Prochlorococcus marinus XMU1402: one gene and its partner. The main gene of each other region encodes a partner of the protein of the gene in region 2 in a complex. Links are inferred from orthologs where the notes say so. Each region holds a gene or a part of one and is shown on either strand. Other genes may lie near its edges.

Region 1 (3,771 bases), on a different replicon or contig from region 2:
TAAATCTACTTGATCAACTTCTGAAGTGTTAGCCAAACTTTTAACTAACTCTAAAACATATTGTGTTTGTCCTCCTGTATCTGCATCTCTGCCTAATTCAAGATTTTTAGAGCGAATAAGACCGTGTAAATGTAAATGTAAAAATTTAAACCTCATTCAGCAAATCCTCCGATCAACGGCCTTTAATACAAATAAGCTGAATTTCCAAAGGAAATATTAAGAAAGAATTATGATTTTTATTTTTTTTATACATAAAATTTTAAAAAAATTAGATGGTGACTGGAATAATACCTCTAAAAACAAAACTTTCATTTTACTCAGATAATTAAAAATACAAAGAAATACAACAAATTTTATTTAAGAACTTTTTTAAGATATTTTGCTGTATGACTTGTAGGATGTTTCGCTACATCTTCAGGAATACCTTCTACAATGATTTCGCCACCTTTATCTCCTCCATCAGGTCCTAAATCAATAATCCAATCAGAACATCTAATTACGTCTAAGTTATGTTCGATAACAATCACAGAATTCCCTTTATCTACCAAACGTTGTATCACATCCATTAACTTATGAACGTCATAAAAACTTAAACCTGTAGTTGGTTCATCAATCAGATATAGAGTTTTTCCAGTAGCCCTTTTAGATAATTCTGTAGCTAACTTAACTCTTTGAGCCTCTCCTCCAGATAATGTAGGAGCAGGTTGGCCTAATTTGACATATCCTAATCCTACATCTACTAATGTAGATAACCTATCAGCAGCTTGAGGTATTGCAGAAAAAGTTTCTGCAGCTTGTTCAACAGTCATCTCTAGGACATCAGATATATTAAACCCTTTGTATTTAACTTGAAGAGTTTCTCGGTTAAATCGAGCTCCTTTACATACTTCACATTGAACATACACATCAGGCAAAAAATTCATTTCAATGACATTAACTCCTTGACCTTTGCACGCTTCGCATCTTCCACCTTTCACATTAAAACTAAACTGCCCAGCCTGGTAACCCCTCGCTTTGGCTTCCACAGTGGCAGTAAATATTTGTCTTATGGGATCAAAGGCACCTGTATAGGTAGCAGGGTTTGATCTTGGTGTTCGCCCTATTGGAGATTGATCAATAACGATAACTTTGTCAATTGCCTTTATACCCTTTAACTCGCCTACCCCCTGAGGAAAAGGGACTTTTAATCCAAGAGAATGACACAAGGCAGGATGTAGTAGTTCATTTATCAAAGTACTTTTCCCACTACCACTGACACCAGTTACAGAAATTAGTCTGCCTAATGGAAATTCTACAGATATATTCTTTAAATTATTTTTTGAACAACTATTTAAAATTAAACTTTTTTTAACAGAGGATCTTCGTTCTTTTGGAGTAGGAATCGACTTCCTACCACTAAGATAAGCCCCAGTTAGTGATCTCTCTGATTTCAAAACATCTTCATATGATCCTTTAGCAATAATTTCCCCACCGTAAATACCTGCACCTGGACCAATATCTACTAAATAATCTGCAGATTTCATAGTATCTTCGTCATGTTCAACAACAACTAAAGTATTGCCAAGGTCTCTTAAGCTTTTTAATGTTTCTAATAATCTATCATTATCTCTCTGATGTAAACCTATACTTGGTTCATCTAAGACATAAAGAACACCAGTGAGGCCAGCACCTATTTGCGTAGCTAATCTAATACGCTGAGCTTCTCCGCCAGACAAAGTCATGGCAGGTCTATCTAAAGTTAAATAATCTAAACCAACATTAATTAAAAACTTCAAACGTAAACGAATCTCTTTTAACACCAATTCACCTATCTGCTTTTGTTTTTCTGATAAAGATATATTTTCCTTCTTCGTCTTACCTAATCCCATGATGCGTTCTATTTGAGTTAAAGTTTCAGAAACGCTTATTGAAGTTAAATCAGTAATATTATATGGGCCAAGTTTAACTGCCAAAGCCTCAGGTCTCAATCTTTTACCAGAACATGTCTTACAGGGGACTAATTCTAAGTACTTTTCTAATTTTTGTTTTACTGATTCTCCATTAGCTTCATTCAATTGCCTTTCTAATATCGGTAGAATTCCTTCAAAAGGTCTTTCAAAACCACTAGAAGTTTTAAAACGACTGTCAGCTTGAATTAATATTGGTTTATCTGATCCCAAAAGTAGTACTTTCTTTTGAAAATCACTTAAATCTTTCCAAGGAGTTTTTAATTCAAAACCATACGCCTGACCTACAGAATAAAGTAAAGAGAAGTAATAAGTATTATCTTTTTCACTCCAAGGCGCTATTGCAGCATAAACAGGCAATGTTTGATCAGGTATAACTCTATCGGCAGTAAATTTTTTTAAATAACCAATCCCATGACAGTCTGGACACGCTCCATATGGGCTATTAAAGGAAAATAGTCTAGGAGAAAGTTCTTCTATAATAGAACCATGTACAGGACATGCATAATTTTCTGAATAGAGCTTTTCTCTCTCTAAGTTAGAAGGTAAATTTTCTCCTTTTTTTGGAACAACCTCAACTATTGCTAGGCCATCCCCTCTTTTAAGACAAGTTTGTAGAGAATCATTTAATCTTTCTTGTATTCCTTCCCTTGCAATTAGTCTATCAACTACTACCTCGATATTATGAATTTGATTTTTATCTAATTCAATACTATCAGCAAGTTCTCTTACTTCGCCATTTATTCTTACCCTTGCAAAGCCCTCAGCCGCAAGTCCACTTATTAATTTTGTATGAGTTCCTTTCTTCCCTCTTACTACAGGAGCCAACAATTGGTATCTTGTTCCTTCTGGCAATAAAAGAATTTGATCAACCATTTCATCAATTGTTTGTGGCGCAATTGGAATTCCACAATGATGACAATGCGGTTCACCAGCACGACCAAACAATAATCTTAAGTAATCTTGTATCTCTGTTACTGTTCCAACTGTTGATCGAGGATTATGACTTGTTGATTTTTGATCAATTGAAATAGCGGGGGATAATCCTTCTATATTGTCTACATCTGGTTTATCTACTTGACCTAAAAATTGCCTTGCGTACGCTGAAAGACTTTCAACATATCTTCTTTGACCTTCAGCAAAAATCGTATCAAAGGCTAAAGAGCTTTTACCGCTTCCACTGACTCCTGTAAAAACAATAAATTTATTCCTTGGTAAAGAAAGATCAATATTTTTTAAATTATGCTGACGAGCTCCCCTAATAACAATTGAATTATCTTGATCAAAATTATTATCAGTTTTTATAACCATGTTTAAATCTAATTATGGTTTAAAAAAGTTATTATAGTAGAATTTTTTTTATTTTATGCAGCAGCTTGATCAAGAAGTCTAGAAGCATATTCATTTACTTCGGCAGAACCTCCTCCAATCAGTTCCATTAATTCATGTTTTCTTTGTTTTTTTGTATTTAGTTTTAATATTGAAGTATAAGTTATTCCATCAATAACGTTTTTATTAACTTTAAAATGAGCTAATCCTCCAGCAGCCAAGAAAGGCTGGTGTGTAATACATAAAACCTGTTGATCATTAGAAATTTTTTTAATTAGCTCAACCAATGAAAGTAAAGATTTACCACTTAAACCGTTATCAATTTCATCTAAAAAGAAAGTATTTGGTTTTTTTGAAATACTAGATTTTATAGCTAATAAGAATCTTGACATTTCTCCACCTGAAATAACATTTGATAATGGAGCAAGCTTCTGATCAGGATTAGCAGAAAACAAGAAACTTATATTGTCAATTCCCTCCCCAGAAGGGTTACATT
Region 2 (4,408 bases):
CTCCACACTTAATAAATTTTTCTCATTAATAATTGATCTTTTCTCATATATTTATGAAATATTCTTGGTGGTATTTATTTTTGTCTCTTCTTTTACTGCTCTTATTTTAATGATAGGTTCTATTTATAGATTATTTAGGATCTCTAAGAGGAAGTCAAAACAAATAATTTATAAATAAACTCAAATAGGCTGCATTAGACCACCACTTCCAGAGTCAGAATCATCATCATCATTTTCTGTCTCTTCTCCAAATAGGGCATATATGCCAAGTAAAATTGACGAAACAATAATTGATAAAGGTAAAATAGTAGTTTGAATTCCGACGTCTATATATTCTCCCATAAAAACAAAAAAATTTTTTTAAACCTAACCGAAATCAAACTCTTTCGCGTGTTTTATACAATAATTTAATAATTTATTCTCTTTTAATAAGAAGTTCTTTATCGAAATTCTTTATTTCTCTTTCAAAAGATCCAAACCACAAGATTAGTTGATCAATTTGATTTTGAATTTCAGTTACTCCTAATCCCCTTATCGTTATGACTGATAATTGTTCTCCTTCATCAAAATTAAATTTATTTTGAACACTACTTGCTAAAGAATTTTTAAGAATTTTAAAAGTAGAATTTTTTAATTTGGTCTCTATCAAGATGTTTGGCTTTTTGAGTTTGATCTTACTAAAACCACATTTTTTTGCAAGAAGTTTTAGTCTCATGATCATAATTAAGGACTCGACTGGTTGAGGTAAGGTTCCATATCTATTAACCCAGTCCGTAGCTAATTCAGTTAATTCATTATTATTTGAACATTCAGTAGCAGATTTGTAAGCCTCAAGTTTCTCTACCCTATTTAATATCCATGTTGCAGGTATAAATGCATTTATTGGGAGATCTATTTGTGTATCGCTAACTTCAGGTATTTCTTGCCCACTTATTTCTGAAATAGCCTCATGGAGCATTTCTATGTATAAATCATATCCAATAGCATTAACCTTTCCACTTTGTTCTTCTCCAAGTAAACTTCCAACACCTCTTATTTCCATATCTTTCATTGCAAGTTCGTATCCACTTCCTAGTTCCGAAAAATCTTTTATCGCTTTCAATCTTTGTTTTGCAGCATTATTAATTTTATTTATATTTGGATAAAATAACCAAGCATGTGCTTGTACACCGCTTCTACCAACTCTTCCTCTAAGTTGGTAAAGTTGTGAAAGCCCAAATTTGTGAGAATCTTCAATAATTATTGTATTTACTTTAGGGATGTCTAATCCACTTTCAATTATTGTTGTGCATATCATTAGATCTACTTCTCCATTATTAAAGGCAATCATTGCATTTTCAAGCTCTGTTTCATTCATTTGTCCATGAGCAACAATAAATTTTAAGCTGGGAAACATATTTTTTAATTTGTTTACAGCTTGATCAATATCAGAAATTCTTGGAAGAACATAAAATATTTGACCTCCCCTATCAAGTTCTTGGTTAATTGCAGTTCTTATAACATCCATATCTATTTCAGATAAATATGTTTTTATTGATCTTCTTGATGGAGGTGGAGTATTTAGTAAACTCATTTGTCTCAGTCCAGATAAACTCATATAAAGAGTTCTTGGAATTGGAGTTGCCGAGAGAGTTAAAACATCTATGTTAGTTTTTATTTTTTTAATTTTTTCTTTTTGTCTTACTCCAAATCTTTGTTCTTCATCAATAACAAGTAGTCCTAAGTTTTTTATTTCGATTTCTTTGCCTAATATTTGGTGGGTAGCAACTACTAGATCAATTTTGTTATTTTTTAACCCTGCATAAATTTCCTTTCTCTCATTGGGAGTTTTGAATCTATTGAGTAATGAAACCTTTATTGGATAAGGTGAAAATCTATTATTTATTGTTCTCCAATGTTGCTGAGCTAAGATTGTTGTAGGTGCTAGTAATATTACCTGCTTGCCTGATGTAATTGCCTTGAATATGGCCCTAACAGCGACCTCTGTCTTACCAAATCCTACATCTCCACAAACTAACCTGTCCATTGGCTTATCGCTTTCCATATCAGATTTTATTTCTTTTACAGCAGTAATTTGATCTGGTGTTGGTTGATAAGGGAATGATTCCTCTAATTCATCTTGCCAAGGACCATCTTCTGGGTAAATGTGCCCCTTTAATTTTTCTCTTTTCGCATAAAGTTTTAAGATATCTACAGCAACTTTTTTGATTTGTTTCTTATTTCTATCTTTTATTCTTTCCCATTCTGTCCCTCCTAATTTATTTATTTTTGGTTTTATTTTTCCGCTTGATCTATATCTGTTAACACTACTGAGTTGATCAGCGGCAACACTTATCTTCCCATCTTGATACTGAATGACTAGATAATCTCTTGCGTCTCCAGTTATATTTATTTTTTCTATTTTTAAAAATTTTCCTATTCCATGATTTTTATGAACTATGAAATCACCTGGAGTAATCTTGTTAACATTTATATTTGAATTTACACTTATTTTTTTTCTTCTTATGAATACATTATTAAAAAGATATTGTTGTGAAAATAATTCTTTATCTGTTATGAGGACAACTTTCCACATAGGAAGATAAAAACCCTCAATTTCATAATTGTTCTTATTTTTTATAATTAAAGGGGTTGAGTTGTTAATTGACTTAAATGCTTCATCAATATCATCAGGATTTTTTAAGAAGTTTGTATTACATTCGTGCTCAAATAGTAAAGTCTTAGTTCTCAATGGCTGTGCTGATAATATCCATACTTTTTCTTTGTTTTTTATATTTTTATTTATATCATTTGATAATTTTCCTATATTTTTAGAGTATGAATTTAATCTTTTATCGTTTAATAAAAATCTATTTTCAATATTGTCCTTAGATTCAAATTCATATAATTTTATTAAATTAAAATTTTCTAGTGAATTTAATATTTCGTCTAACTTTAAATGCAAATTAGGTTTGGCCTCTAAATTAATATCATTATTTTTAAGGTTCTCATTTATTTCATAAGAACAATTATCAAAATTACTTTCTGAATCTAGATACCAATTATTAGCAAATTTTTTACAATCTTCTAATTCATCAATTACAAGAATTGTTTCCCTATTTATAAAATCTATTATATTTGATGGTTCTTTTTCAATTATTCCTAAATAACGATCAAGATTATTTTTTTTTATATCTTCTGAATTAAAAATACTATTCTTAGATAAATTATTTAACTTGTCTTTTATTAGCAAATCCAACCCAGCCTGTATTATTTCAATATTATTGATACTTTCTAATGTTTTCTGCGAATGGGGATCATATTCTCTTATCTTGTCAACTACATTATCAAAAAATTCTAATCTTACAGGAAACTCATTATTGACAGGATAAATATCTATTATTTCCCCTCTCCTACTCCAAAATCCTTCTGTTGAAGTTACATTTTCCTTTGTATAGCCCAGCAAAGTAAGTTTTTTTGCTAATTCTTGAATCTCGATTCGAACACCCTTTTGTAAATCTAACTTGTTTTCAATAAATAAGTTTTTATTTAATAGATGAGGTTGTAGTGATCTCTCTGTTGATATAACGATATTAAGTTCCTTTCTCTCTTTTTTTATTAATTTGGATAAAACTGTAAGCTGACTAAATTCAATCTCTTTGGATTTATTAATTGATGCGTATGGTAGATGTTCTGTTGGAGGATAATATAAAACTTTTTTATCATTTATACTTTCAAAATAACCAATCCATTTGTAGGCAATTTCTACATTAGGACAAATTAGTAATATATTTTTTTTCTCTTTTTTTGCAATACTATCTAGGATTATTGATTTTGCATATCTACTTGAACCAACAATATTTAATTCATTTTTTTTTGAAATTCTTTTTATTAATTCAGAAGTAATTTGTGAGTTCGAAATATAATCAACCAAAGTATTTAAACTCATTTATAGTTATCAATCTTGATTACAAATAACCGATCCATTATATTAGATTTTATACTGATTGTGAATAATATTCGATGGATTCAGCCGCAATAAATTCATTTATACCAACACTAGATCAGGTAGACAGTTGGTCCGAAATTTTTACACTTTTACCAATATTAATTGCTCTAGAATTATTATTGTCGGCTGATAATGCTGTCGCACTAGCTTCTCTTACTAAATCCCTCGACAGTACAGAATTAAGGTCAAGAGCCTTAAATATTGGCATAACAATATCTTTATTATTTAGAATTATTCTTATCATATTATCCAATGTTCTTCTAAAATTTATTCTTATTAGGGTTTTTGCTGGTTTTTATTTAATATACTTATTTTTCTCTAATGTTTTTTTAAATTCAGATATTGAAAACGCTGAAAACGGGTCAGATATTAATAAAAAAAATTTTAAGTTCTTAAGGGTTGTAGCGCTTCTTTCAATTA

Evidence for each region.
Region 1: the proteins of mfd (region 2) and uvrA are in contact, whole or in part, in a crystal structure (PDB 4DFC), measured with the Escherichia coli proteins. The link is inferred for Prochlorococcus marinus XMU1402 from one-to-one orthologs.

What each region holds. Positions count from the first base shown.
Region 1 is NZ_JAAORD010000002.1:627,759-631,529, forward strand. What follows is about bases 154-3,593. They hold uvrA (excinuclease ABC subunit UvrA), read right to left. Parts: upstream 3,258-3,593; coding sequence 354-3,257; downstream 154-353. Other genes in these bases: HA141_RS09605 (glycosyltransferase), read right to left, coding at 154-156; HA141_RS09615 (AAA family ATPase), read right to left, coding at 3,311-3,593. Outside these bases: more of HA141_RS09605, read right to left, coding at 1-153; more of HA141_RS09615, read right to left, coding at 3,594-3,771. UniProt on the Escherichia coli protein: The UvrABC repair system catalyzes the recognition and processing of DNA lesions. UvrA is an ATPase and a DNA-binding protein. A damage recognition complex composed of 2 UvrA and 2 UvrB subunits scans DNA for abnormalities.
Region 2 is NZ_JAAORD010000001.1:908,192-912,599, reverse strand. The notes cover bases 216-4,292. They hold mfd (transcription-repair coupling factor), read right to left. Parts: upstream 3,929-4,292; coding sequence 416-3,928; downstream 216-415. Other genes in these bases: HA141_RS05180 (TerC family protein), read left to right, coding at 4,003-4,292; HA141_RS05190 (hypothetical protein), read right to left, coding at 216-342. In the rest of the region: more of HA141_RS05190, read right to left, coding at 181-215; more of HA141_RS05180, read left to right, coding at 4,293-4,408. UniProt on the Escherichia coli protein: Couples transcription and DNA repair by recognizing RNA polymerase (RNAP) stalled at DNA lesions. Mediates ATP-dependent release of RNAP and its truncated transcript from the DNA, and recruitment of nucleotide excision repair machinery to the damaged site.